Regions from separate parts of the Janthinobacterium sp. P210005 genome, predicted to be linked through region 1. Evidence: predicted binding sites of a transcription regulator. Region 1 holds the regulator's gene; each other region holds the start of a gene.
What was found. Region 1 encodes sigma-54, which starts transcription at its own class of promoters, with help from an activator protein. Its sites were predicted from a motif close to TGGCANGNAANCTGCTTT; they were not measured.
Positions count from the first base shown of each region.

Region 2: a site for sigma-54 is predicted at 2,901-2,918, ahead of pedF (cytochrome c-550 PedF). Genes of this name have one in related genera too.
Region 3: a site for sigma-54 is predicted at 5,134-5,151, ahead of urtA (urea ABC transporter substrate-binding protein). Genes of this name have one in related genera too.
Region 4: a site for sigma-54 is predicted at 2,096-2,113, ahead of prpB (methylisocitrate lyase). Genes of this name have one in related genera too.

Region 1 is NZ_JAZARC010000002.1:192,463-199,645, forward strand. It holds gene rapZ (RNase adapter RapZ) at 1-218, shown strand, start outside; gene VPH40_RS10855 (enoyl-CoA hydratase/isomerase family protein) at 219-1,304, opposite strand; gene hpf (ribosome hibernation-promoting factor, HPF/YfiA family) at 1,433-1,795, opposite strand; gene VPH40_RS10865 (RNA polymerase factor sigma-54) at 1,865-3,343, opposite strand; gene lptB (LPS export ABC transporter ATP-binding protein) at 3,348-4,103, opposite strand; gene lptA (lipopolysaccharide transport periplasmic protein LptA) at 4,103-4,684, opposite strand; gene lptC (LPS export ABC transporter periplasmic protein LptC) at 4,710-5,321, opposite strand; gene VPH40_RS10885 (KdsC family phosphatase) at 5,364-5,897, opposite strand; gene VPH40_RS10890 (KpsF/GutQ family sugar-phosphate isomerase) at 5,897-6,931, opposite strand; gene VPH40_RS10895 (cation:proton antiporter domain-containing protein) at 7,016-7,183, shown strand, end outside.
Region 2 is NZ_JAZARC010000010.1:4,309-11,491, forward strand. It holds gene VPH40_RS27775 (vWA domain-containing protein) at 1-278, shown strand, start outside; gene VPH40_RS27780 (RtcB family protein) at 552-1,787, shown strand; gene rtcA (RNA 3'-terminal phosphate cyclase) at 1,804-2,823, shown strand; gene pedF (cytochrome c-550 PedF) at 2,954-3,439, shown strand; gene VPH40_RS27795 (substrate-binding periplasmic protein) at 3,465-4,298, shown strand; gene VPH40_RS27800 (TonB-dependent receptor family protein) at 4,358-6,496, opposite strand; gene VPH40_RS27805 (beta-propeller fold lactonase family protein) at 6,701-7,183, shown strand, end outside.
Region 3 is NZ_JAZARC010000001.1:1,591,537-1,598,719, reverse strand. It holds gene VPH40_RS06955 (Hsp70 family protein) at 1-899, opposite strand, end outside; gene VPH40_RS06950 (Hsp70 family protein) at 902-2,773, opposite strand; gene VPH40_RS06945 (DUF2760 domain-containing protein) at 2,770-3,357, opposite strand; gene VPH40_RS06940 (transglutaminase-like domain-containing protein) at 3,613-4,212, shown strand; gene VPH40_RS06935 (DUF4349 domain-containing protein) at 4,229-5,017, shown strand; gene urtA (urea ABC transporter substrate-binding protein) at 5,205-6,458, shown strand; gene urtB (urea ABC transporter permease subunit UrtB) at 6,600-7,183, shown strand, end outside.
Region 4 is NZ_JAZARC010000001.1:1,380,250-1,387,432, reverse strand. It holds gene VPH40_RS06025 (T6SS effector phospholipase Tle3 domain-containing protein) at 1-34, opposite strand, end outside; gene VPH40_RS06020 (MBL fold metallo-hydrolase) at 174-1,031, opposite strand; gene VPH40_RS06015 (hypothetical protein) at 1,209-1,445, shown strand; gene VPH40_RS06010 (hypothetical protein) at 1,568-1,816, shown strand; gene prpB (methylisocitrate lyase) at 2,176-3,063, shown strand; gene prpC (bifunctional 2-methylcitrate synthase/citrate synthase) at 3,145-4,299, shown strand; gene acnD (Fe/S-dependent 2-methylisocitrate dehydratase AcnD) at 4,311-6,905, shown strand; gene prpF (2-methylaconitate cis-trans isomerase PrpF) at 6,967-7,183, shown strand, end outside.

The sequences.
Region 1 (7,183 bases):
TCCTCGACGCGCAGCCCAGCGCGCTGGAACTGCTGGCCGACATCCGCGCCTTCATCGAGAAATGGTTGCCGTCATTCAAGTCCGACAACCGCAGCTACCTGACGGTAGCCCTCGGTTGCACGGGCGGCCAGCACCGCTCCGTGTACATGGCGGAGCGGCTGGCGCAATATTTCGGCCCCAACGAGCGTGTGGTACTGCGCCACCGCGAGCGCAGCTAGTTAATCGAGGTGGCGCAGCGGATGCGCCGCGGCCGGCCAGACGGGCGTAAAGAAGCGCGCCACCATGGCCGCGTCGACTTCGTCCAGGCTGGCGGGGTTCCAGCGAGGGGCATTGTCCTTGTCGACCACCAGCGCGCGCACGCCCTCGAGCACTTCGCCATGTTCGAAATTGTGGCGTACGACTGTGCGCTCCAGGCGCAGGCAATCGGCCACGCCCAGGTGGGCGCCCCGCTGCAGCAATTCCAGGGTCACCGACATCATCAAGGGCGAACGCAGGCGCATGGCCGCCAGCGCCTTGGCGGCGAACGCACTGTCGTCCTGCGCCAGCGAAGCCATGATGGCCGCCACGGAGCCGGCGCTGAAATGGCGGTCCAGCGCTGCGCGCGCCGTGGCCAGGGGAGAAACGCCTGCCTCGGCCTGGAATGGTGCCGCCAGCGCCTTGATGGCCACCGGCAAGGCCTCGCCCGGCGTCGATTCAAACAGGTCCAGCAGCGCCCCTATCTGCGCTTCGGGCAGGCAGACATCGGCCAGGCCCGTGTACAGGGCGTCGGCCGCGTTGATCGTCAAGCCCGTCAAGCCCAGGTACAGGCCCAGTTGGCCGGCCAGGCGGGACAGGAAATAACTGCCGCCCACGTCCGGGAACAGGCCGATATTGACTTCCGGCATGGCCATGCGCGTGCGGCCCGTCACGATGCGCAAGCGGTTGCCTGGCCCGGCTTGCGCCACGCCCATGCCGCCGCCCATCACCACGCCATCCATCACGGCGATATACGGTTTCGGGTAAAAATGAATTAAATGATTTAAAGCATATTCTTCCGTAAAGAAATCTTCCAACAGGGCGCTGCCGCCTTGCGGCGTGGCCAGACCCGCATCGTAAAAGAAACGGATGTCGCCGCCGGCGCACAGGGCTTTGTCGCTGCTGGAGCGGATCACGACGGCGTCCACCTGCGGATCGTCGCGCCAGGCCAGCAGGGCCGCGCTCAGGGCACGCACCATCTCCAGCGACAGGGAATTCAAGGCTTTCGGACGGTCGAGCACGATGTGCCCGGTGCGGTTGCGGATGGAAGTCTGGACGAAGTCGCTCATGGCAGGCAGGAAAGAAGTGAAAGTGCGAATATTCTAATGCCTGCGCGGGGAACATTGCGTTCCGCTGGGCGCAAAAAAGGGCGCAATGTGCGCCCTTAGTTGATCACAACTGCTGGAAGCGGGTGGCCTTAGACGGCGACGACGGCTTCTTCCTCGGAGTTGTCTGGCAGATGCTTGATCGCCTCTTTACCGTGCCCTTGCACTTTGGTTTTGTATTTCATCACTTGCCTATCGAGCTTGTCGATCAGCGTATCGATCGCGGCGTACAGGTCGTGCGCCAAGCTTTCCACATAGACAGTCTTGCCGCTCAAACGCAGGTTGACTTCAGCCTTTTGACGTTTTTCTTTCTCTTTGAGGTTATCCACGGTCAGAATCACGGCGATATCGATGACTTGATCGAAATGACGTTTCACGCGCTCCAGCTTCGTTTGTACGTATTCACGGATGGCTGGTGTCACTTCGAGATGATGTCCGCTGATGGTGAGATTCATACACACTCCTAAAGATGATCGGGTTCGTGCGGTCCATCCTATCCGGCCCGCAGAGGAACCGAAAAAAACTTACAAACACTTACGCAGGCTCACTGGCGGAATTTTTAATGCTTCCCGGTATTTGGCAACAGTACGTCGCGCAATCACCATGCCTTGTTCCCCCAGCATGTCCGCAATCTTACTGTCGGATAAAGGATTTTTAGGGTCTTCTGCTCCTGTCAGTTGCACGATCAATGCCCGTATCGCCGTCGATGACGCTTCGCCCCCCGCTTCGGTGGCGACGTGGCTACCAAAGAAATATTTCAACTCGAACATGCCGTGCGGGGTCAGCATGTACTTTTGAGTTGTTACCCGCGAGATAGTACTCTCGTGTAAACCCAGTGTATCAGCTATTTCACGGAGCACAAGGGGGCGCATGGCAACGGCCCCATGCGAGAAAAAGTTCTTTTGTCTTTCTACTATCGCCTGTGCCACGCGCAGGATCGTGTCGAAGCGCTGGCGCATGTTCTTGATCAGCCACTTGGCCTCCTGCAACTGTGCGCCCATGGCGCCCTCCCCCTTGCCCTGCTTGAGCAAGTTGGCGTACATGGCGTTGACGCGCAGGCGCGGCATGACGTCGTTGTTCAAGGTCACTTGCCAGCCATTGCGCGCGCGCTTGACGACGACGTCGGGCACCACGTAATCGGAAACGTCCGAGGCGAACACGGCGCCCGGATGCGGATTGCACTGGCGAATCACCGTCTGCGCTTCGCGCAAGTCTTCATCGTCGCAATCGAGGGCTTTTTTCAGCTTGTTGAAATCGCGCTGGGCAAACCAGGCCAGGTGCTTTTCCACGATCACGAGGGCCATGCGCCGCGTCACCATGGCGATGTGCGGCAAGCGCTTGATTTGCAGAGCCAGGCATTCGGACGCGTTGCGCGCGCCCACGCCCGGCGGATCGAAACTTTGCAGCAGCGACAAGGCCGTGCGCATCTCGTCGGCGTCGATTTCCAGCTCTTCCGGCAGGCGCGCCAGGATGTCGTCGAGCGACTCTTCCAGGTAGCCATTGTCGTCGAGCGCGTCGATGATCAGCTCGACCAGCGCGCGGTCGCGCAATTCGAGCACCGTCACGCGCATCTGCTCCATCAGGTGTTCGCGCAGAGTGCAGTGATGGGCCTCCAATTGCGGACGCGAATCTTCGTCGTCGGGCGCCTTGCCCCGGCTCGCCTCACTCCAGTCGCTGTCGCCGCCATCCGCGGCGGCCGGGCTGTCGCCCCCCTCGCCGTCAAACGCTTCCGCTTCGGCCGGCGCTACGGGCGCCTCCTGGCCTGGTGGCTGGGGCGGCGCTTCGGCCGGTGCGGCCGTGGAGCTCAAGGCCCCGTCGGACAGCAGGCGCAGCGAGCGGTCGAGCGGATCATCGAGGCGTTCGAGCAAGGGATTGTCCGTCAGCAATTGCTCGAGTTCCTGGTGCAATTCCAGAGTAGACAATTGCAACAGGCGTATCGATTGCTGCAACTGCGGCGTCAGTGCCAGGTGCTGCGAAGTGCGCAGCTGCAATGATTGTTTCATTGGCTTACATGCGGAAGTGTTCGCCCAGATAGACCCGGCGTACCGACTCGTTCGCAATGATGTCGTCGGGGCGTCCCGACGCCAGCACCGAGCCCTGGTTGATGATGTAGGCGCGGTCGCAAATACCCAGCGTCTCACGCACATTATGATCGGTGATCAGCACGCCGATATTGCGCTCCTTCAAGAAACGCACGATGCGCTGGATCTCGATCACGGCGATCGGATCGACGCCGGCGAACGGCTCGTCGAGCAGCACGAAACGGGGATCGGTGGCCAGCGCGCGGGCGATTTCCACGCGGCGGCGTTCGCCACCGGACAGGGACAGCGCCTGGTTCTCGCGCAGCTTTTCAATCTGCAAGTCGGCCAGCAATTTATCCAGCCGCTCCTCGATCTCGGCCTTCGTCAGCGGGCGGCCTTCGACGGTCTGGATTTCCAGCACGGCGCGGATATTGTCTTCCACCGTCAGCTTGCGGAAGACGGACGCTTCCTGCGGCAGGTAGGACAGGCCCATCTGCGCACGGCGGTGGATCGGCAGGCTGGAGATATCCACGCCGCTGATATCGATGCTGCCACCATCGGACGGCACCAGGCCGACGATCATGTAGAACGAGGTGGTCTTGCCGGCGCCGTTCGGGCCCAGCAAGCCCACCACTTCGCCGCATTCGACTTGCAGCGAAACATCATGCACGACTTGCCGCTTGCCATAGGTTTTTTGCAGCCCGCGAACGATCAGGGTGCTGCCGCAACGTGTATTTTCCATTATTTCTTTCCTGGCGCGGGCGTGGCCGGCGCTTTCTCCGCTGCCGGCGCCTTGGTCTTCGGCTGGATCACCATGCGCACGCTGCCGCCATCGGCGGTGCTGGTGCCGCTGTTGGAATTTTCCATCGCAAATTCTTCCTTGCGGCTGTCATACGAGATGAAAGCGCCATTGGCCACATCGGTGACTTTCGCGCCTTCCAGGCGCGTCAGCTTGGCTCTGGAAAACAGTTTCACCACTTCCGTCTTGTTGTCGTATTCCACGCGCTCCGCTTCGCCTTCGACCCACAGGTCGCCCGCGCCATCACGCTTCTGGCGGAAGGTCGCAAGCTTGCCGGGATCGGCCCAGAAGGTGATGAACTGGTAGCCTTGCGGGTCTTCCGTGATCAGGGCCCGGCCCGCCTTCATGGTCAGGGTCCCCTTGACCAGCACGACGTCGCCCGTCAGGGTGCGCACCTGCTTGACGTCATCGACGTGGCCGCTGCGTGCCGTGATGACGGCTTCCTTCTCGGAATCGGCCTTCTCGGCATGCGCCGCGCCCATGATGGCCAGCGAAAATACGGTCAACAGCAAGATGTTCTTCATAGTATGGTTTCCTTGTTTCATTCTGTCATTTTGCCGCCGCGGCCGGGCGCGGTTTCGGCGGGAGGACCATGCGCAGCGCATTCTGCACTTCCACCACGCCGGTGGCGTTATTCGCCTTCATGCCGACGCCATTGATGCGCGAGGCGCCCGTCAGGATATCGACAGGCACGTCCGTTTCCATTCTTTCCTCGTCCGGGAACACCGTCAGCGCTTCCGTCTTGACCGTCAGGTTCTGCGCCTTCGGACTGGCCACGCGGTCGATCACGACCTTGCGGTGCAGTTGCAGCCGGGTATTGTCCTGGTCGATATGCGCCAATTCCGCATTCATGTTCATCGGCGGCATGCCTGGCGTGAGCTTGCGCACGAAGGGCTGGTCGATATCGGACGAATCGTCCAGCGGATAATGCGTGAGCTTGGTGCCCGACACGATATAGCTGGGCTTGCCCGTCAAGTCCATGCGCACCATGCTGAAATTGGTGATGAAATAGTCGGGTTCATCCAGATGCTTGCTGGCCGTGATGTCCTGGCCATTCTTGTTCATCACCTCGAGCAGCCAAAAGCTGCCCAGCGCGACGACAACCGCGCCCAGCACGGTAAAAATCATGCGCCAGCGATGGGCGCCTCCTGGCTTACGCATAGGGCTTCACTCTTTCAAAGGTCACTGGCGAGGCGGCGCGCCTCACTCCAGGAACGGCGCCATGACGCGCGCATAGTTGTCCTGGGCGCGCAGCAGGAATTCGCAGATCTCGCGCACCGCGCCGCGGCCGCCGCCAGCCTGCGTCACATGGTGCGCCAGGCCCTGCGCCTCCGGACGCCCGCCCGGCACGCTGACGGCAAAGCCCACGCGCTTCAGGATGGGCGCGTCGATGACGTCGTCGCCGATATAGCCGCATTGCTCTTCCGTCAAGCCCGTCAGCGCCAGCAATTCGCGAAACGGCGTCAGCTTGTCGTGGCCGCCCTGGTGCACATGGGTAATGCCCAGGTCTTGCGCGCGGCGCGCCGTGATGGCCGAGCGGCGCGCGCTGATGATGGCCGTCTGCACGCCCGATTCCTGCAGCAGCTTGATGCCCAGGCCATCATACACATTAAACGTTTTCATCATCTCGCCGTCCGGGCCGAAATGCAGGCTGCCGTCGGTGAGCACGCCATCGACGTCAAAGATCATCAGTTTGACCTTGGCCGCCCGCGCCAGGTTGTCCGCCACGCTGTCCATCAGATCACCTTCGCTTGCGTCAGATCATGGATATGCAGCGCGCCCACCAGCTTGCCGTCGGCATCGACGACCAGCATCTGGTTGATGCGGAACTGCTCCATCACGGCCACGGCATCGACGGCCAGGCGTTCGGGCGCGATGCTGCGCGGCTGCGCATGCATGACGTCGCGGATCGCCACTTGCGTGAAATCCTGCACGCGCTCAAACATGCGGCGCAGATCGCCATCCGTAAACACGCCCACGGGACGGTTGTCCGCGTCGACGACGGCCGTCATGCCCATGCCTTTCTTCGTCATTTCCTCCAGCGCCTGCAGCAAGGAAGCGTCCACGGGCACCTTGGGTACGCGTTCGCCGCTGCGCATGACGTCATGCACGTGCGTGAGCAAACGGCGGCCCAGGGCGCCGCCCGGGTGCGAGCGGGCGAAATCTTCTTCCTTGAAGCCGCGCAAGTCGAGCAAGGCCACGGCGATCGCGTCGCCCAGGGCCAGGGTGACGGTGGTGCTGGCCGTCGGCGCCAGGTTCAGCGGACAGGCTTCTTTCTCAACAGAAATATCCAGGTGCACGTCGGCCAATTGCGCCAGGCTCGAATTGGGCTTGCCCGTCATGGAAATCAGCACGCCGCCCATGCGCTTGACGACGGGCATGATGGCCATCAGTTCCGATGATTCGCCGGAGTACGATATGGCAATAAAAGCATCGTCCGACGTGACCATGCCCAGGTCGCCATGGGCCGCTTCGGCCGGATGCACGAACAGGGCCGGCGTGCCGGTGGAAGCGAGGGTGGCGGCAATCTTGCGCGCGATATGGCCGGACTTGCCGATGCCGGAGACGACGACTCTTCCCTTGCATTGCAGCAACATCGCCACGGCGCGGCCGACGCTGTCGTCCGTGGCCAGGCGCGCATGCAGCGCAACGATGGCGTCGGACTCGATCTGCAAGGTGGTGCGGGCCAGCACGACAGCGCGCTCGGTCGTCGCTTGCATGTCAATTCGATCAAAAGCTTTCAGCATTGTTTTTTCATGGGTTACACTCATGCCCAAAGTATAAACGAATTAGGAAAGCAAAAAACTTGCCAGTCACAACAAACAACGATTTCCATTGACCGTACCGGGCAACCCATGTTTTCCTCGCTTGAACTGACCCTGATGTTACTCGGCAGCGCCGTGCTGGGCGTGGTCGCTTTCAGAATGTTGCATTTGCCGCCCATGCTGGGTTACCTGGCCGTCGGCATCGTCATCGGCCCCCACGCGCTGGGCCTGGCGGCGGAAAACGAGGCCAGCCACACC
Region 2 (7,183 bases), on a different contig from region 1:
ATAACGAATCGTGGATCGACGCCAAACGCAGCGGCGCCACGGCGACGATGGGACAGTGGAATGTCTTCAAACAGCGCAATCCGCAAGCAAAACTGGTATGCATCGATATTGCGCCGCATGCCACCACGCAGGCGATGGAGCGCGAGGATATTCTGAATATCGGCGGTTTTTCCGACGACGTCTTCAAGATCATCGCCGCCTTTGCCGCCGGCCGGCTGGATCCCGCCCATTGGGTGGGAGAAATCGCCGCCATCGATATCGCGGCACCAGTTTGTTGAAGCAAAGCGCATGAATGCGGACAAGACTACATAAAAGACGTCCTGTCCACGCTTGTCATGCGCCGTAGTACCCCGAATGCCGACAGGATTACATCGATCAGCCGCGTCAGACCGGCCTGGCAGGCGCAGTGCGTCTGCCAGAAATCCTGTCCCCCCCTTGTCGGGTTGTCGTACTGATGAATGCCGATGGAACTACATCCTGGGCCGATACGTCGGCAACTGTTTCACCAACCCTGGTCATCACCCCCTATACAATAGAAGAAGAGAATAGCGATGAAAAACGAAGAATACGAAGTCCTGCATACCGAAGGCAGCCGTCCAGTGAAAATGTGGACGCGTGGCGTGCCTGTCGAAGAAGCGGCTAAAAAACAATTGCGCAACACGGCGACCCTGCCGTTCATTTACAAGCATATCGCCGTCATGCCCGACGTCCACCTGGGTAAGGGCTCGACCATCGGCAGCGTGATTCCCACCCTGGGCGCCGTGATTCCGGCGGCCGTGGGCGTGGATATCGGCTGCGGCATGATGGCGGCGAAAACCACGCTGACGGCGAACGATCTGCCCGATAACCTGGGACCGCTGCGCAGCGCCATCGAACGCGCCATTCCGCACGGGATGTCGCCGAAGACGCGCGGCCACCGCGGCCGCGATGAAGGTTCCTGGCATACGCCGCCCTCGGTGGTCGATGCGGCGTGGCTGCAATTGAAGGATGAATTCGATGCGATTTGCCTGAAAACGCCAAAGCTGAAAAATACGAATAATTACCGCCACCTGGGAACCTTGGGTAGCGGCAACCACTTCGTCGAAGTGTGCCTCGACGAGCAGGGGGCCGTATGGTTCATGCTGCATTCCGGTTCGCGCGGCGTGGGCAATGCCATCGGCACCCATTTCATCGAACTGGCCAAGCAGGATATGCGCACCCACTTCATCAACCTGCCCGACCAGGATTTGGCTTACCTGGCCGAGGGAACGCAGCATTACGACGATTACCTGGAAGCGGTGGGTTGGGCCCAGCGTTTCGCCCGCAACAACCGCGAAGTGATGATGCAGAACCTGATCGCCGCCGTGCGCACGGTCATCCATAAACCGTTCCAGACGCACGTGGAGGCCGTCAACTGTCACCATAACTATGTGCAGAAGGAGCACCACTTCGGCAAGGATGTATTGATCACGCGCAAAGGCGCCGTGTCGGCCCGCGCGGGTGAACTGGGGATCATTCCCGGCTCCATGGGTGCGAAGAGTTTTATCGTGCGCGGCAAGGGCAATGCCGAGAGTTTCCATAGCTGCAGCCACGGCGCGGGACGCACGATGAGCCGCACGGAAGCGAAGCGGCGTTTCAACCTGGATGACCAGATCCGCGCCACGCAAGGCGTGGAATGCCGCAAGGATGAAAACGTGATCGATGAAATCCCGATGGCTTACAAGGATATCGATGCGGTGATGCTGGCACAGCGCGAGCTGGTCGATGTCGTACATATCTTGAAGCAGGTCGTCTGCGTCAAAGGATAAGAGAGAGAAAACAGAGATGATAGAAATAGATGGAGCGCAAGGCGAAGGCGGCGGACAGATTTTACGTTCGGCGCTGAGCCTGTCGATGATCACGGGGCAACCGTTTCGGCTGATTAACATTCGCGCGGGACGGGAAAAGCCCGGCTTGCTGCGCCAGCATCTGCTGGCCGTGCAGGCGACAACCGCCATTTGCGGGGCGCGCACGACGCCGGTGGCGCTGCGCGCGTCGAGTCTGGAATTCGTGCCCGGCCCCCTGCGCGGCGGCGATTACCGCTTTGCCATCGGCAGCGCCGGCAGCTGCACCCTGGTGCTGCAAACCTTGCTGCCGGCCCTGCTGCATGCGGATGGGCCATCCACCGTGCGCATCACTGGCGGCACGCACAATGCCATGGCGCCGCCCGTGCATTTTTTGCAGCGCGCGTATGGCCGCATCCTGCAGCAGATGGGCGCCGAGGTGGAGATCGCGCTGCAACGCTACGGCTTTCATCCTGCGGGCGGCGGCGAGGTGACGGCCACCGTGCAACCGTGCCGGCGCTTGCAGCCGATTCAACTGCTGCAGCGCGGCGAACGGAAGGCGGGGTATGCGGAAAGCGTGGTGGCGGGCGTGCATGTGCAGGTGGCGCAGCGCGAGCTCGAGCGTGTCGCCAGCGGCATGGGCTGGAGCGGCAAGCAGCTGCGCCTCGTCGGCTTGCCGGCGGAGCAGGGACCGGGCAACGTCCTGCTGCTGACCCTGGAGCATGAGCATGTCACGGAAGTATTTACTTCGTTCGGCGAAAAGTCCTTGCTGGCCGAGTCCGTGGCCAAGCGCCTGTTGAACGAGGTGCGCGCCTATCTCAAGACGGACGCGGCCGTCGGCGAGCACCTGGCCGACCAGCTCTTGTTGCCCATGGCGCTGGCGGGTGGCGGTACCTTCAGCTGCAACAAGGTATCGCAGCACGCGCTGACGAATGCGGAGGTGATTGCCCGGTTTTTGCCCGTGCGTATCACTTTCGAGCAGCAGGCGCGAGGCAGCATCTGCACGGTGGCCGCCGCCTGACGCGCGCGGTGACACAACTACGTGTTGCAGCTGTTCCAAATTGATACATGGGCGGCCGGATGTGGGGCATAGACGCATGGCATGGCATTTGCTCTTCTTTGGTATTGACTAAAAAACCAAGGAGACCAGCATGACCTATTCCATTCGTACCCTGCTCGGCGTGGCGGCGGCCGGCGCCGTTGCCCTCACTTCCCTGCTGACCTTGCCGCATGCCTATGCGCACGGCAATGTCACGCCGCAAGGCGTCGATACCACGGGCTTGCCCAAGGTAGGCGACAAGTGGCTCGAGCAAAACCCGTATCGGGGCAACAAACTGGCCTTGACGGTAGGCACATCGGCCTACAACCAGAATTGCGCCCGTTGCCACGGCATCGAAGCCATCTCCGGCGGCATCGCGCCGGACTTGCGCCAGCTGGACCGTGATTGCTTCGGTATCAAGAATGAGACAAAGAAACAGGCGTGCTACAAGGAAACGGACAATTACTACCTGACCACCATCCGCCACGGTAAAGTGCGCAATGGGGCCGTGTACATGCCGCCGTTCGAAGGTGTATTCAACCAGGAAGCCATGTGGGCCATCAAGACCTACTTGGAAACGCGCCGCGAGTCTAATTAAGTCGAACTGATCACGAAGGAGTTCCATGCGTTCATTTCAATTCCGGGGCGCGCGCGCGATGATCTCGCTCGCTTGCCTGGCGCTGTGCGCCGCCGCGCCGGCGCGCGCCGACTGGCAAAAAGTGCAGCAGTCGGGCAGCCTGAAAGTGGCTGTGTACAACGAATTCGCGCCGTTTTCCGACAAGGGTACGGGCATCGATATCGATATTGCCGAAGCGCTGGCGAAAAAGCTGGGGCTGAAACTGAGCTTGCTGCCATTTCCCGCCGGCGAAAATCTCAACGACGATTTGCGCAATATGGTGTGGAAGGGACATTACCTCGGTTATGGCCCCGCCGATGTGATGTTGCATGTGCCGGTCGACAAGAGGTTGATGGCGGACAACGACAAGGTCGAGATCTTCGCGCCATACTACGTGGAAACCGTGCGCCTGGCGCGCAGTGCGCAAGCCGTGCCGCAATTCGATGGCGTCGCCTCGCTGGCCGGCAAGCGCATCGGCGTGGAAAAGGTGTCGATCGCGGCCATGCTGATGCTGGGCGAAGACAATGGCAAGTACCGCGACGATGTGCGCATCTTCGATACGGCCGCCGAAGCCTTGCAGCAATTGCAGGCGGGCAAGCTCGACGCCGTGCTGGCCAACCGTTCGGAAATCGAATCGGTGCTGAAAAGCGATCCCGCTTTCCCCATGAGCGAAGTGGCGTTCGCCCGCCTGCCGCGTGCGGGCTGGGCCGTGGGCCTGGCCGTCAGCCGCCAGCAGCTCGACGTGGCCAAGTTGCTGCAGGCAGCCATGAACGAGATGGCGGCCAGCGGCGAATTGAAAACCATCTTCGAGAAATATGGCGTGAAGGAAGCACGGCCGTAGCAGGCCATGTTGAATGACAATAAAGCCCGCGCATCGGAAGAGGCGCGGGCTTTTTAGTTTTAGAAACTATATTGGGCGCTAACGCCCAGCAACCAATTACGTCCCGGCGCCGCTTCATAGTAGCGCTTGTTGCTATCGCCGACGATGACGGAACCCACGTAGGTCTTGTCGAAAAGATTGTTCAGGCGGGCAAACTCCTTGAAGCGCCAATTGCCCACGTTTTGCCTGGCGTTGAACCGCGCATTGAATACCGTGTAGCCGGGCGCCGGTTTTTCGATGTTGCTGTCTTCCGCGTAGACCTGGTTGCTGGCCACGCTTTCCAGCGCTGCGCCAAAACGGTCGAACGTATCTTTCCAGGCCAGCTCCGCAAACAGGTTGGCGCTGGGTACGCCCGGCAAGCGGCTGCCTTCGCGCACACCGCCAAATGCCTGGTCATACACGGCATGCAGGCTGGTGAGCGCCACTTTGGTCGTGAAGCCATATGGCAGGTTCGAATCCAGCGACACTTCCATGCCCTGGCGCAAGGTTTTACCCCCATTGCGATAGCTGGTGCGCCCGCCGCTGGACTTGTCGACCACTAGTTCGTCGTTGGTCTTGATCTGGAACAAGGCCGCATTCACGTGCGTGTTGTTGGCGATCCTGGCCTTGATACCCGCTTCCAGGTTGGTGCTGGTGGCGGGCTTCAAGTTGAAATTGAAGCCGCCGCCTGTGCCCGAGTAAAACAGTTCATTCAGGGTGGGCGCTTCGAAACCGCGCGCGGCGCTGGCGTAGACGTTGACGTTCGGCGTCAGTTTATACAGCAGGCCCAGCACGGGCGTCGTGTGGCTGAATTCCAGGCTGCCGCTATCGTTGCCGTTGCTGAGGAAATGGTCGTCGACAGCCACTTTCATCTTGCTGTAGCGCACACCTGCGCTGAGCAGCCACGGGCCGCCTTGCCATTCCGCCTGGATATACGGATCGAGGCTGGAGACGACATTCTGCTCGTCGCGGCGCAGCTTGCCTTTTACGCCAAAGCTATTGCCAATGAAATTTTCATAGCCGGTACGGTCGTCGCTGGAGCGGCCATAGTCGATGCCGATAGTCGTGCTCAGCTTGCCTCCGGCCAGCTGGTTCACGTGCAGCCAGTTGGTGTCGATGCCATAGAACTGGCGCTGGAAATCGACCACGCCGCCCGAATGGCTAGGCGGCGCCTGGAATCCCTTTGTAAACGCCTGGTACTGGATCACGTCGCGGTTGCCGCCATACACCATCACGTGCAGTCGGTCATCGCCGAACGATTGTTCATAAGTGGCGCCGATCTGCTGGTGGTCGATGCTCTTGCGCGTGTTGTAGCGCTCGGCCAGGGTACGTTTCGGGTTTTGCGTGTCCGTCGTGTCGATTTCGCCGGCGCGCGGGTCGCGGGCAAACGTGGTCCAGGTGACGCCCAGGGGATCTTGCGTATTGCCTTGATGCAGGCTGTTGGCGACGATGGTCAGCTTGCTGTCCGCGGTGGGCTTGACGGTGATCTTGCCGAACGCCTGTTCGCGCGTGGCGGCGCTGTGGTCGCGGAAGCCGTTCGTGCGGAAGCGCGAGCCGTCGAGCACGTAGCCGATGCCGCCTGCCTGGCCCTGCGCCGTCAAGTCCACCTTGCTGGTGCCGTAGCTGCCGCCCGTCACATTCAGTTCGACGGAAGGGGGATTTTGTCCATCCTTGGAGAACAGCTGGATCACGCCGCCCGAATGGTTGCCGTAGATGGCAGAAAACGGTCCGCGCAGTACTTCGATGCGCTCGGCCGTATCGAGATTGAACGTGGCGGCCTGGCCCTGGCCATCGGGCATGCTGGCGGGAATGCCATCGCTGATCAGCTTGACGCCGCGCACGCCGAAGGCCGAGCGGGCGCCGAAGCCGCGCGACGAGATTTGCAAGTCTTGCGCGTAGTTCTGGCGGTTTTGCACGACCAGGCCCGGCACGGCGGCCAGCGCTTCCGACGCGTTGACGCGGATTTGGCCATCCTGGATGCGCGCGCTGTCGACCACGTCGATGGACGCCGGCACTTCCTGGCTGGGGTGGGCGATGCGGCTGCCGCTGACGACCACCGTATCCATGAGTTGCCCATTGGCCGGGTCAGCTGCCTCGGCGGCAAAGACATGGGGGGCGAGGGTGGCGCTGCCGGCGACAAACAGGCTGGCGATGGTGTTCAGGCGGAAACGATGCTGCATGCGGATTCTCCAATGTGAATAAAAGCCTGCTTGATCGCGTGCGCGGTACAGGTCTGCGTAGGTGTATCAAGCAATATGCCTGCCATGTCTCCATTGGTGGGCTGAAATTATACGCGTGTCAGTGGCACGGCGTTTGCATACGGTAATTGTCAGAGGCGCCGATACGGCGCGCTTTTCCCTCGTTTTGCCATTGAAAAGGTGATTATGCCCAACTTCTTCTCGCGCTTGCGCCAGGTGTGCTGGCTGCTGCCGGCGCTCGCCAGCACCGCTGTCCAGGCCGCTCCCTTTGCCTATGTTCCCAACGAAAAGTCGGGCACCTTGAGCGTGATCGACACGGCGACCGACCAGGTGGTGCGCCAGATCGCCGCAGGCAAGCGTCCGCGCGGCATCGCCGCCGACCCCGCCGGGCGGCAATTGTTTGTCACGGATGCGGCCAGCAGCGCCTTGCTGCTGATCGACAACGCTGGCGGTGCGCCCGTGCGCACGGTGGCGCTGGGCAAGTCGCCCGAAGGCGTCAGCGCCTCGCAAGACGGTAGTCACGTGGCCGTGGCCGTCGAGGAAAACAACAGTGTGGCCTTGCTCGATGGCCAGACGGGCGTCTTGCTCGCCGATATCAAGGTGCAGGGACGCAATCCGGAACACGCCGTCTTCAGCCCGGATGGGCGCTGGCTGCTGGTCAGCGCGGAA
Region 3 (7,183 bases), on a different contig from region 1:
TCCATCAGCTGCGACAGGCGCGCGGCGGACAGCTTCATGCCGCCTTCCTGGCCGGCGGCCAGGCGCGTTTCCACCAGGCGGGCCAGCGCCAGGTCCATATTGTCGCCGCCGAGTATCAAATGGTTGCCCACGCTGCTGCGCGTGAGCTGCGGTTCGCCGTCGTCATCGAAGGCCACGTCGATCAGGCTGAAATCGGTGGTGCCGCCGCCCACGTCGCAGACTAAAATGCGGCGCGTGTCGGCCAGGTCTGCGCGCAGGGTGGCGCGCTGGCGCTGCAGGAAATTGTAGAAGGCCGCCTGCGGTTCTTCCACCAGCCGCAGCGCGGGCAAGCCCGCCATGCGGGCCGCTTCCAGGGTGAGTGCGCGCGCACCCTCGTCGAACGAGGCGGGGATGGTCAGCACCAGTTCCTGCTGCGCCAAAGGAGCGTCGGGAAAGCGGTGGTTCCACGCGGCGCGCACGTAGGCCAGGTAGCTGGCGCTGGCCGCCACGGGCGACACTTTCGCGACATCGGCGTCCGCGCCCCAGGGCAGGATGGGCGCCTGGCGGTCTACGTTCGCGTGCGACAGCCAGCTCTTCGCGCTGGCCACTAACCGGCCCGGCACCTGGGCGCCCAGCTGGCGCGCCAGGGCGCCCAGTACGCTTTGGTCCACGCCAGCCACGTCCTGCTGCGGCCAGGGCAGCTGCAAGTCGCCCGCCGCCAGTTCGCCGGAGGCAGGATGGTAGCGCAAGGATGGCAGCAGGGGGCGTGCGCCCACTTCGCCGGGAGCGACCAGCTGCTCAATGGCGAACAGGTTTATTCCTGCCGGCGCATCGCCAGCCGCCGCATACGCGACCACCGTGTTGGTGGTGCCCAGGTCGATGCCGACCAGGAAGGCCGGCTTGCCCACAGCGCTGCGCATGCCTATTGCTGCGGCGTGCCGCGCACGTCGAATTCCACTTTCCAGCGCTCGGCGCCGTCAGGGGAAACGGCCAGCAGCTCCAGGGTGCCCGCTTCCGTCACGCGCGCGTGCAGCTTGACCTGCACCACGTCGCCGGCCGACCGGCCTTCGGCGGACAGGGTGGCCTGGATTTCGCTCAGTTCCTGCAATTCGTCGGGACCCCAGAAATCGAGCAAGTCGCCGATCTGGTCGTTGCGGCGCGTGGACGAGGCAAAGAAGCGGAAGTGCACGGGTTCGCCCACCACCAGGCCGAATTGCTGGCCCGGCAATTCCAGTTCGCTGCCTTCTTCCATGCCGAACGGCGCCACGCACAGGGCTTGGATCGGCGGTTCCATGCCGGGGATGGCGGGCATGGCCGATTCGATGGCGACATAGAAGGAACTGGCCGTGCCGCCGCGGATGCGCACACCATGGCCGCGCCGCACGTAGCTGTAGTAGGCGGCGCCGCGTGCCACGGCCAGGTCCAGGTCGGCCCCGGCCAGCATGCGCGCCGGTTCCGCGCCTTCCATGTACAGCCAGTCGTTGACGGTGGCCATGATGCGCTGCACCAGCAGGTCGGACTTGAAGACGCCGCCGTTGAACAGCACGGCCGTCGGGTGCAGGAAGCTGGCGTCGGCCGACTGGCGGCCCGCAAAGCCTTCCAGTTCGCTGGTGGCTGCCACTTGCCGGCCCAGGAACGCGGCCAGGTGGCGCGTGATGGCCGCGTCCTGCGCATACGGCAAGCCCAGTTGCGTCAGGCCGGCGCGCGTGCGCACGGCAGGACGGCTCGACGCTTCCACTTGCGGGAAGAAGCCGTCGAGGATGAAGGTGGACACTTCCGCGCGCGTCAGTTCCGTACGGATGGAGCCGCCGATCAGTTTCGAGCCGCGGCTCGGCACGACGATGGGCGCCGTTTCCAGGCCGCTGTCGGCCAGCAGGCTTTCCTTGGCGCTGCGGCAGCCATAGGTCAGCGCGCGCATCTGCCAGGCGTCCAGCTGGGTGCCGTTGGCGGCCAGCTTGCGGGCCACCAGGTGGGCCAGCGCCAGGTCCATATTGTCGCCGCCCAGCAGGATGTGTTCGCCGACGGCCACGCGGTGCGGTTCCAGCACGCCGTCGCGTTCCAGCACGGCGATCAGCGAAAAGTCGCTGGTGCCGCCGCCCACGTCGACGACCAGGATGATGTCGCCCGGCTTGACTTCCTTGCGCCAGCGCCCTTCGCTGGTCTGGATCCAGCTGTACAAGGCCGCCTGCGGCTCTTCCAGCAGGGTCAGCGAGGCGTAGCCGGCCGCCTGCGCCGCTTCCATCGTCAGCTCGCGCGCGGCCGGGTCGAACGAGGCGGGTATCGTGACGGTGATTTCCTGCTCGGCGAACGGTGCTTGCGGGTGGGCGTTGTCCCACGCCTGGCGCAAATGCGTCAGGTAGCGCGTGGCGGCCGTGATGGGCGAAATGCGCGCGACTTCCGCCGGCGCATCGTTCGGCAGGATGGCCGCGCGGCGGTCCACGCCCGGGTGGCACAGCCAGCTTTTCGCGCTGGAGACGAGGCGGATCGGCGTGGTGGCGCCGCGGCTGCGGGCCATTTCACCGACGACGAACGGCACTTGCGCTTCCTCGGTGACCCAGGGCAGGGCCAGGTCGCCCGCCGCCACTTCATCGGCGTGCGGCAGGTAGACGAACGACGGCAGCAGCGACAATTCTTCGACGGTGCCCGGCGCCGACAGCTGCGGCACTTTCAGCACGCCGTGGCTGGACTTTTCGCCGTCGCTCTCGACCAGGTTCACATACGACAGGGCGCTGTGGGTGGTGCCCAGGTCGATGCCGATGGCGTAGCGCGGGGTAGGGTTGATCGTGTCGTTCACAGTTCCACCTCGGCTGGCGCCAGGATGGCGGCGTCGTGCTGCTCGCTCAGTTTCGGCAGGCGCACGCTGGACGCGCGCCAGCCGCGGTGGCTGAGGGTGCCCGTGAATGGCGCGGAACCGACCACGTTGCCCGTCAGGCGCACTTGCGCGGAATCAAAACCTTCCTGCAGCACGATGCGGCTGCCTTCGGCTTCCTGGCGCACGGCCTCGATGGTGAAATACTCGCGCATGACCTTGGCGCAGCCTTCATGTACGACGCGGGCGGCCGCGCCGATGTCGGCATCGGCATGGCTGCCCAGGTTTTCCTGGGTAAAGTCGATCAATCGCGCTTCGCGTTGCAGCAGGGCCAGCAATTGCAGGGCCGCATCGGGCGTCGCTTCCTTCAAAATGACGGGCGCGGCGGCCGGCGTCGGCACGGGGGCGGGCGCCGGAGCCGGGGCCACTGGCGCCACCGGGGCGGCTTCGGGCAAGGAAAGCTTTTCCACGCGGGCCGCATAGGCGGCGTCCGACAGGGTGCTGAAGAAGGCGCCGAAAGCCAGCGGGACTCGGCGCCAGAACGATGGGTGGGACGATGAAGTGCTCATAGGGAACTCGTTTCTCTGATCTGTAGGGAGGCGTCGGCGGCGGGGGCCGCTTCGCAAGGTAGTGCCATGTGCGGGGCCAACAGGGCCGGCTGCGTTTGCCCGCATGATACCAGCTACCGGGCCGCCGCCAAAGTCGCCGCCCCCCTGGCAGGCAGGCCGAAGCGTGGATTTCCTTTGTTCTTGCGCAAGGAAACGTTCGATTTCGTGCCGCTTCGACTAGAATCGCGCATTATCTTTTTGCATGACCTCGATGCCATGTCTAGCGACTTTTCCCTGTATTTAGCCAGCAGCACTTACATCGACAGCGACCATCCAGCCGTGCGCGCCAGGGCGGCCGCGCTGGCGGTGGGCGCGGTGGGCGACGCCGCGATCGCGGCCCGCTGCTTTGCCTTCGTGCGCGACGAGGTCGCCCACAGCTGGGATTACCAGCGCAATCCCGTCACCTGCCGCGCGTCCGACGTCTTGCAGCATGGCACGGGCTATTGTTATGCGAAGAGCCATCTGCTGGCCGCGCTGCTGCGCGCCAACGGCATTCCTGCCGGCCTGTGCTACCAGCGCCTGGCCGTGGGCGAGGTGGGGCCGCCGTTCTGCCTGCATGGCTTGAATGCCGTGTATCTGCAGGAATTTGGCTGGTACCGCATCGATGCGCGCGGCAACAAGCCCGGCGTCGACGCGGCGTTTGTGCCGCCACGGGAACAGCTGGCCTTTCCCGTGCTGGCGCCCGAGGAACGCGATTTGCCGGAAATCTGGCCGGCGCCGTTGCCGCAGGTGATCGCCTCCCTGACGGGCCATGCGACGGTGCAGGAAGTGGCGGCGCATCTGCCCGATGTCGAGATGCTTCCGTTGAACAAGTAATTCATAGAAAGAAACCATGAAAAAAATCCATATGGGTCTGATTGGCCTGATGCTGCTGGCCGGTTGCGGCAGCAAGGGCGAGAGCGGCGGGCAATCGAGCGCCGCGCGTCTCGATGGCAAGGAAAAGGGCAGCGAGTTTCTTGCCTATGAACATAATGTCAGCGTCGATACGCACGAGGCGCAAGTGCGTCCCCTGTATGAAAAAGTGGTCGCTGCCTGCAAGGCCGATACGGAAAACGGCTGCCTGCTGCTCGATTCCAGCGTCGACAGCGGCCGCTACGTGCATGCGCGCATCAGCATGCGCGCCAAGCCGGCCGGCATCAAGAAGCTGGTCGCGCTGGTCGCGGCCGAAGGCGACGTCACCAGCCAGGGCACCAAGGTGGAAGACCTGGGCCGTCCGGTGCTCGACAGCAAGAAACGCCTGGAAATGCTCAAGCAATACCAGGCGCAGCTGCAAGACCTGGAAAAGCGCTCGGGCACCAACGTCGATGCCCTCATCAAGGTGACCAAGGAGCTGGCCACCGTGCAAGTGGAGCTGGAGCAGGCGACGGCCGCCAACGCGCTGTTGATGCAGCGCATCGATACGGACTTGTTGAACGTGGCCATCAGCGCCGAAGGCAAGCAATCGTTCTGGCGCCCCGTCAAGCGCGCGCTGGGCAATTTCACGGAAAACCTGTCGGAAGGCGTGGCCAACGCCATCACGGCCATGGCCTACATCCTGCCGTGGCTGATCGCTTTCGTGCTGCTGTTCCCGCTGGGCCGCAAGGGCTGGCGCCGTTTGAAAGGCGTGCCACGCAAGAATTGATGCGGGTTACGCACCGTTTTACGGCAATTTGAAACCTGGCTGCACAGTCCTTGTGCAGCCAGGTTTTTTTTCGTGCGGCGCTGGCCCCGTGCACCATGGCGGACACCTGCTGGCACTGGCATGCATTCTGCTTTAACAACATCGCAGGCCCAGCTCGACCCCCCACGAACCCATCACAGGAGTCCCCATGTCACGACGCATCATCCTGAAAGCGGCCGCCGCCGGCGCACTGGCCCTGGCCACCTCCACTTATATGCAGGCAGCCTTGGCCGCCGATACGATCAAGGTGGGCATTTTGCACTCCCTGTCGGGCACCATGGCCATTTCCGAAACGTCGCTCAAGGATGTGGCGCTGATGACGATTGCCGAGATCAATGCCAAGGGCGGCGTGCTGGGCAAGAAGCTGGAAGCCGTCGTCGTCGATCCCGCATCGAACTGGCCCTTGTTCGCGGAAAAAGCGCGCCAGCTGGTGGCGCAGGATAAGGTGGCTGTCGTGTTCGGCTGCTGGACGTCCGTGTCGCGCAAGTCGGTGTTGCCCGTGTTCAAGGAACTCAACAGCCTGCTGTTTTACCCGGTGCAATACGAGGGCGAGGAGCTGGAAAAGAATGTGTTCTATACGGGCGCCGCGCCGAACCAGCAGGCGATTCCCGCCGTGGAATACCTGATGAGCAAGGATGGCGGCGGCGCCAAGCGCTTCGTGCTGCTGGGCACGGATTACGTGTATCCGCGCACCACCAACAAGATCCTGCGCGCCTTTCTGAAAAGCAAAGGCGTCAAGGATGGCGACATCAGCGAGGTCTACACGCCATTCGGCCACGCCGACTATCAAACCATCGTCGCCAACATCAAGAAGTTTTCCACGGGTGGCAAGACGGCCGTTATTTCCACCATCAATGGCGATTCCAACGTGCCGTTCTACAAGGAACTGGGCAATGCGGGCTTGAAAGCCACGGACGTGCCCGTCGTCGCGTTTTCCGTGGGCGAGGAAGAGTTGCGCGGCATCGATACCAAGCCGCTGCTCGGTCACCTGGCGGCATGGAATTATTTCGAATCCGTCAAGAATCCCGTCAACACGGCCTTCATCAAGCAGTGGAAAGCGTATGCGGTGGCGCAAAAACTGCCGAACGCGGGGTCGGTCGTGACGAACGACCCGATGGAAGCGACCTATGTCGGCATCCACATGTGGGCGCAAGCCGTGGAAAAGGCGAAATCGACGGAGACGGACAAGGTGATCGCCGCCATGGCCGGCCAGAGCGTCAAGGCGCCATCGGGCTTTACCCTGACCATGGATGCCACGAATCACCACTTGCACAAGCCCGTGATGATCGGCGAAATCAAGGCTGATGGGCAATTCAATGTCGTGTGGAAAACCAAGGAGCCGATACGCGCCCAGCCGTGGAGCCCGTTTATCAAGGGCAATGAGGGCAAGCAGAAGTTATGAGCTGGCGGCAGAAAGGCCGGGGTCAGTCGCTTCGCGATCGGAATTTGTCCCATTGGGACGAATTCCCCCGATGGAACTTGGCGTCCCCGTCTGACCCCAGATTTTCGCTTGGGCTGAAGTAACGATGAGAGGTCTTTCCGCATGCGTCTGCTACGTCGTATTTTGCTATTAGTTTGCCTGTTGCCGTTGTCTGCGCAGGCCGCCATCCCTCCCGACTTGCTCAAGCCGCTGGCCGGCGATGATCCCGACGCCAGGGTCGTCGCCGTCGCGCAGATCGCCGCCCTTGCCACGCCCGAGGCCGCCCGTGTGCTGCAAGCCTTGCAGGACGACGCGTTGTACGCCACGCCCGACGGCAAGGTGTACATCGTCGACGGCGAGCAGGCGCTTGACCCGGCACTCGGCAAGAACGTGCCGCTGCCCGACGGCATCGATGGCGTGATGGTCAACAACCGCTTGCGCTCGGCCGTGGCAGGCGCCTTGTCGGGGCTGAAACTGCTGGCGCCGGAACGGGCCGAACGGCTGGCGGCCGCGCAAGCGTTGCAAAAGGCGATTGATCCCGCGCAGCTTCCCTTGATCCGCGCGGCGCTGGCGCAGGAAAACGATGCTGAAATTACACAGATATTGCAGGTGCTGATCGCCAGCGCCAACCTGCATGCGCCCGACGTCGCCACGCGTAAGGCCGCCGTGCAGGCGCTGGCCGGCAGCAGCGATGCGCGCCTGCTGCC
Region 4 (7,183 bases), on a different contig from region 1:
TGCAATTGCCAGCTAGCGTAGGGTCGGGCGACATGCGGGCGCTCCGTCAACGTTAAAGATGAAAAGCGACGCCCAAGCGAACTCAGGCAATCTGCACTGTATGCGGATTGCCTGAGGTGGGATTTGCGTGGTGTCAAGAAAGGAAGCGCGGCGGGCGGGGAATGCCGGGGGAATCAGATCGCGTTCAGCGGTATTTTGAGGTAGCGCACGCCGTTGTCTTCCGGCTCGGGCAGCTTGCCCGCGTTGATGTTGACCTGGATGGCGGGCAGGATCAATGTCGGCATGTCCAGGGTGGCGTCGCGGCTGGTGCGCATGGCCACGAATTGTTCTTCCGTGATGCCGTCGCGCAAGTGAATGTTGCCGGCGCGCTGTTCGGCCACCGTCACTTCCCAGCGCGCCTCGCGGCCGTTGGGCGGGTAGTCGTGGCACATGAACAGCCGGGTCTGCGGCGGCAGCGACAGCAGGCGCTGCGCGGAGCGATACAGCAGCGCAGCGGAGCCGCCGGGGAAGTCGCAGCGGGCCGAGCCCACGTCCGGCATGAACAGGGTGTCGCCGACAAACACGGCGTCGCCGATCTGGTACGCCAGGTCGGCCGGCGTGTGGCCGGGCACATGCAGCGCGCGCACTTCCAATGCGCCGATATGGAATACCTGGTCGGGCGCGAACAGCTGGTCGAACTGCGAGCCGTCGGCCTTGGCCGCACCCTGGTGGTAGACGGCGGCGAAGGCCTGCTGCACCGTCTGGATGGCGGCGCCGATGGCCACGTCGCCGCCCAGCTGCTGCTGCAGGTAGGGCGCGGCGGACAGGTGATCCGCATGCGCATGGGTTTCCAGCAGCCAGCGGCACTGCAAGCCGTGTTCGCGCACGAAGGCGATCACCTTGTCGGCCGAGGCGGTGGATGTGCGGCCCGCCTTGGGATCGTAGTCGAGCACGGAATCGATGATGGCGCAGTCCCGCCCATCGGCCTCATACACGATATAGGTGACGGTGGCGGTGGCGGGATCGAAGAAAGCTTGGATTTGTGGAGTCATCACGGCGGCAAGGGGCGGACAGGGAATGGCATTATATCGCCAGAGTTCGCTAAAAAAATGCTGCAAATTCACATTTAACATGCGAAAAACAGATAAGGGGGCAGGCATGCGGCCGTCACAGCCGTGCGCACCCCGGCGCTTGCAGCATGGTAACCTCATTCTTCCAAGGAGGAATTCATGAACGATATCACTGCACGCAGCGAACAGTACCGCGGTTTTACGATTTCCGTGACCCCGCAAAAGGATAACGACGATTTATGGGATTTTACCTACCGCCTGCAGCGCGAAGGCGAGCCGGAAGCGCAGGCGATCACGCGCAGCCGCACCCTGGGCGGCTACGCGGCCCCCGAAACGGCTTGCACGGCGGGCCTGCAAGTGGCCAGAACGGAAGTCGATAATCTGCTGCGCCCTTGAGCCAGCGTAAATCGTTTAGCCCGAAAGTGAGCCTGACTACGGCTGGCGCGTGAAACACGTCGCTGCCAGCCGCGCTTCATGCTACGATTTCCACTATTGAGTCAGTCACGAAGGAGGCACCCATGGATAGCAGTTCTAAAATTCACTATAAAGGCTGGGAAATCGTTCCCTTGGCCGTGCCCACCACCGACGGCAAATGGTCGGCCAGTTGCGACATCGAGCGCGCCACGGCCGAAGGCCTGGAAGTATTCGAAGGCTCGACCATGCAATTCGTGCGCGACGACGAGGAGGGCGCCATTGCCGCCGCCTGCGAAGAAGCCGTGCGCCAGATCGACAACATCATCGCCAACCCGCTGGTGCGGCTGGCCTAGTTCTTTACTCTTTCAGTGTTCCCGCAGCCGGCATCCGCCGGCTGTTTTTTTTGCGCGCGACCGGCGGCGCCTGTGCCTGCCCCCATCTTTTCAGTCAGCGGTGTTGCATGTTTCAATGCTATGTTTCAAAATGAAATTATGAAGTGATAATGAAACATCGCACAGGACAAACGTGACATCGTTGTTCCCTGGCGTGACAGTCCCGGAGCAGCGCTGGCTGGCCCCTTGTCGCCTGTTTTCACTCTGCCGTCACGTGTTTTTCGCCAGGCCGCGTCGGCCTGGCACGGCATTTGCAATACTGATGTTCATAGCCACTCCGTGAAACATTCGGGACCATCCGAAACCCATAAGGTGAACACATGACTCAATACTCCGCAGGTGCCGCATTCCGCAAGGCCGTCCAGGAAGAATCCCCGTTGCAAGTCGTCGGCGCCATCAACGCCAACCACGCCTTGCTGGCCAAGCGCGCCGGCTATAAAGCCATCTACCTGTCCGGCGGCGGCGTCGCGGCCGGCTCGCTGGGCTTGCCCGACCTGGGTATTTCCAGCCTGGACGACGTGCTGACCGACATCCGCCGCATCACCGACGTGTGCGACCTGCCGCTGCTGGTCGACGCCGACACGGGCTTCGGTTCTTCCGCCTTCAACGTGGCGCGCACGGTGAAATCGATGATCAAGTTCGGCGCGGCCGGCCTGCACATCGAAGACCAGGTGGGTGCCAAGCGCTGCGGCCACCGTCCGGGCAAGGAAATCGTGAGCAAGGAAGAAATGGTCGACCGCATCAAGGCGGCTGTCGATGCGCGCACGGACCCGAACTTCGTCATCATGGCGCGCACCGATGCGCTGGCCGTCGATGGCCTGGAAGCGGCGCTGGAACGCGCCGTCGCCTGCGTCGAAGCGGGCGCCGACATGATCTTCCCGGAAGCCATCACGGACCTGGACATGTACGCCACGTTCGCCAAGGCCGTCAACGTACCGATTTTGGCCAATATCACGGAATTCGGTGCCACGCCGCTGTTCACCCTGGACGAACTGCGCAGCGCCCACGTGGGCCTGGCCCTGTATCCGCTGTCGGCCTTCCGCGCCATGAACAAGGCGGCGGAAAACGTCTACCAGGCGCTGCGCCGCGACGGCACGCAAAAGAACGTCGTCGACACCATGCAGACGCGCATGGAGCTGTATGAATCGATCAATTATCACGATTTCGAGCAAAAGCTCGATGCGCTGTTCGCCGCGCAAAAGAAATAAGTAAAGAAAAGTAAAGAAGCAGGGGCCGCATGCCGGCCCCGCAGTGATGCAACCGAGACTAGTCAATTTTTGGAGAAATCAATGAACGCACCGCAAGCCGCCACTTTCAAGCCTAAAAAATCCGTCGCCCTGTCCGGCGTCACCGCCGGCAATACGGCGCTGTGCTCGGTCGGCAAGACCGGCAACGATTTGCATTACCGCGGCTATGACATCCTGGACGTGGCCGACAGCTGCGAGTTCGAGGAAATCGCCTACCTGCTGGTGCACGGCAAGCTGCCGACAGCCGCTGAACTGAAAGGCTACAAGGCCAAGTTGAAATCCCTGCGCGGCTTGCCGTCGGCAGTGAAACTGGCGCTGGAAGCGCTGCCGGCCGCCGCCCACCCGATGGACGTGATGCGCACGGGCGTGTCCGTGCTGGGCTGCACCCTGCCGGAGAAGGACGACCATAACGCGCCGGGCGCGCGCGACATCGCCGACCGCCTGATGGCGTCGTTCGGCTCCATGCTGCTGTACTGGTACCACTACAGCCACAACGGCAAGCGCATCGAAGTGGAAACGGACGACGACTCGATCGGCGGCCACTTCCTGCACCTGCTGCACGGCGAAAAACCGTCGGCGTCGTGGGAAAAAGCCATGCACACGTCGCTGATCCTGTACGCGGAACACGAATTCAACGCCTCGACCTTCACCAGCCGGGTCATCGCCGGCACGGGCTCGGACATCCACTCGGCCATCACGGGCGCCATCGGCGCGCTGCGGGGCCCGAAACACGGCGGCGCGAACGAAGTGGCGCTGGATATCCAGAAACGCTACGACAACGCCGATGAAGCGGAAGCGGACATCCGCGAGCGCGTGGCCAACAAGGAAGTGGTGATCGGCTTCGGCCACCCCGTCTACACGATTTCGGACCCGCGCAATAAAGTCATCAAGGAAGTGGCCCGCTCGCTGTCGCAGGAAGCCGGTTCCACGAAAATGTTCGACATCGCCGAGCGCCTGGAAACGGTCATGTGGGAAATCAAGAACATGTTCCCGAATCTGGACTGGTTCTCGGCCGTGTCGTACCACATGATGGGCGTGCCGACGGCGATGTTTACGCCGCTGTTCGTCATCTCGCGTACCTCGGGCTGGGCTGCCCACATCATCGAGCAGCGCATCGACAACAAGATCATCCGCCCGAGCGCCAACTACGTGGGTCCGGAAGACTTGGAATTCGTCCCGATCAAGGACCGTAAATAATGAGCACCAACATGAACACCTTGCACCGCAAATCCTTGCCGGGCACCCAGCTAGACTACTTCGACACGCGTGCCGCCGTCGATGCGATCCAGCCAGGCGCCTACGCCACCTTGCCCTACACCTCGCGCGTGCTGGCGGAAAACCTGGTGCGCCGCTGCGACCCGGCGACCCTGAACGCTTCGCTGAGCCAATTCATCGAACGCCGCCGCGACCTGGACTTCCCATGGTTCCCCGCGCGCGTCGTCTGCCATGACATCCTGGGCCAGACGGCCCTGGTCGACCTGGCCGGCTTGCGCGACGCCATCGCGGCCCAGGGCGGCGACCCGGCCCTCGTCAACCCCGTCGTGCCGACGCAGCTGGTGGTCGATCACTCGCTGGCCGTCGAATGCGGCGGTTTCGACCCCGACGCCTTCGCTAAGAACCGCGCCATTGAAGACCGCCGTAACGAAGACCGTTTCGACTTCATCGACTGGACCAAGAAGGCCTTCAAGAACGTCGACGTGATTCCGCCAGGCAACGGCATCTTGCACCAGATCAATCTTGAGCGCATGTCGCCCGTGATCCAGGTACAAAATGGTGTAGCCTATCCCGATACGCTGGTGGGCACGGATTCGCACACGCCGATGGTCGACGCGCTGGGCGTGATCGCCATCGGCGTGGGCGGCCTGGAAGCGGAAAGCGTGATGCTGGGCCGCGCCTCGTGGATGCGCCTGCCGGACATCATCGGCGTCAAGCTGACGGGTAAACCGCAGCCGGGCATCACGGCCACCGACACGGTGCTGGCGTTGACGGAGTTCCTGCGCAAGCAGAAGGTCGTCTCGTCCTACCTGGAATTCTTTGGCGAAGGCGCTGCGCACCTGACCCTGGGCGACCGCGCCACGATTTCCAACATGGCGCCGGAGTTCGGTGCCACGGCCGCCATGTTCTACATCGACGCGCAAACCATCAAGTATTTGAAACTGACGGGCCGCGACGACGAACTGGTGAAACTGGTGGAGCTGTACGCCAAAGAGACGGGCCTGTGGGCCGACAGCCTGGTGGACGCGCAGTACGAGCGCGTCTTGAGCTTCGACCTGTCGTCCGTCGTGCGCAATATTGCCGGTCCGTCGAATCCGCACAACCGCGTGCCGACGTCGGAGCTGGCCGCGCGGGGGATTTCCGGCGTGGTGGAAAACGAACCGGGCAAGATGCCGGACGGTGCCGTCATCATCGCGGCCATCACCAGTTGCACCAACACGAACAACCCGCGCAACATGATCGCCGCCGGTTTGATCGCGCGCAATGCGAACCGCCTCGGTTTGACCCGCAAGCCATGGGTGAAATCGTCGCTGGCGCCCGGCTCGAAAACCGTGGAACTGTACCTGCAGGAAGCGGGCCTGATGCCGGAGCTTGAAACATTGGGCTTCGGCGTGGTGGCGTTTGCCTGCACCTCGTGCAATGGCATGTCGGGCGCGCTCGACCCCGTGATCCAGGATGAAGTGGTGTCGCGCGACCTGTACGCCACGGCCGTCTTGTCGGGCAACCGCAACTTCGACGGCCGCATCCACCCGTACGCGAAACAGGCGTTCCTCGCCTCGCCGCCGCTGGTGGTGGCTTACGCGATCGCCGGCACCATCCGCTTCGATATCGAGAAGGATGTGCTGGGCCATGATGCGGATGGCAAGCCGATTCTGCTCAAGGATATCTGGCCGTCGGACGAGGAAATCGACGCCATCGTCGCTTCCAGCGTCAAGCCGGAGCAGTTCCGCAAGGTGTACATTCCGATGTTCGCCGCGCAGGCGGACGACGGCATCAAGGTCAGCCCTCTGTACGACTGGCGTCCGCAGACGACATACATCCGCCGTCCGCCGTACTGGGAAGGCGCGCTGGCTGGCGCGCGTCCCTTGAAAGGCATGCGTCCGCTGGCCGTCCTGGGCGACAACATCACCACCGACCACCTGTCGCCGTCGAACGCCATCATGCTCGATAGCGCGGCCGGCGAATACCTGGCGAAAATGGGCTTGCCCGAGGAAGACTTCAATTCCTACGCCACGCACCGGGGCGACCATCTGACGGCGCAGCGCGCCACGTTTGCCAACCCGACCCTGAAGAACGAGATGGTCATCGAGGATGGCAAAGTGAAAGCGGGTTCGCTCACGCGCATCGAGCCGGAAGGAAAAATCTCGCGCATGTGGGAAGCCATCGAGGTGTATATGGAGCGCAAGCAGCCATTGATCATCATCGCCGGTGCCGACTATGGCCAGGGCTCCTCGCGCGACTGGGCCGCCAAGGGCGTGCGTCTGGCCGGCGTGGAAGCCATCGTGGCCGAAGGTTTCGAACGCATCCACCGCACCAATCTGGTGGGCATGGGCGTCTTGCCGCTGGAATTTTTGGCTGGCGTGAACCGCAAGACCCTGGGCCTGGACGGCAGCGAAACCTATGACGTCGTCGGCGAGCGCACGCCGCGCTCCACCTTGACCTTGCTGATCCACCGCAAGAACGGCGAAACGGTCGAAGTGCCCGTCACCTGCCGTCTCGATACGGCGGAAGAGGTGTCGATCTACGAGGCGGGCGGCGTTCTTCAGCGATTCGCGCAGGATTTCCTCGAGTCGTCCAAGGCAGCGTAAGCAGTTCGTCATTCACCGGGTGGAGCGCAGGCGCGCGCTGCCCGGCTTTTCAGGAAATCCTATGACCCACGTACCCCAAATCAAAATCCCCGCCACCTACATGCGCGGCGGCACCAGCAAGGGCGTGTTCTTCCGCCTGCAGGATTTGCCGGCCAGCGCGCAAGTGCCGGGCGCCGCGCGCGATGCGCTGCTGCTGCGCGTGATCGGCAGCCCCGACCCCTACGGCAAGCAGATTGACGGCATGGGCGGCGCCACTTCGAGTACCAGCAAGACGGTGA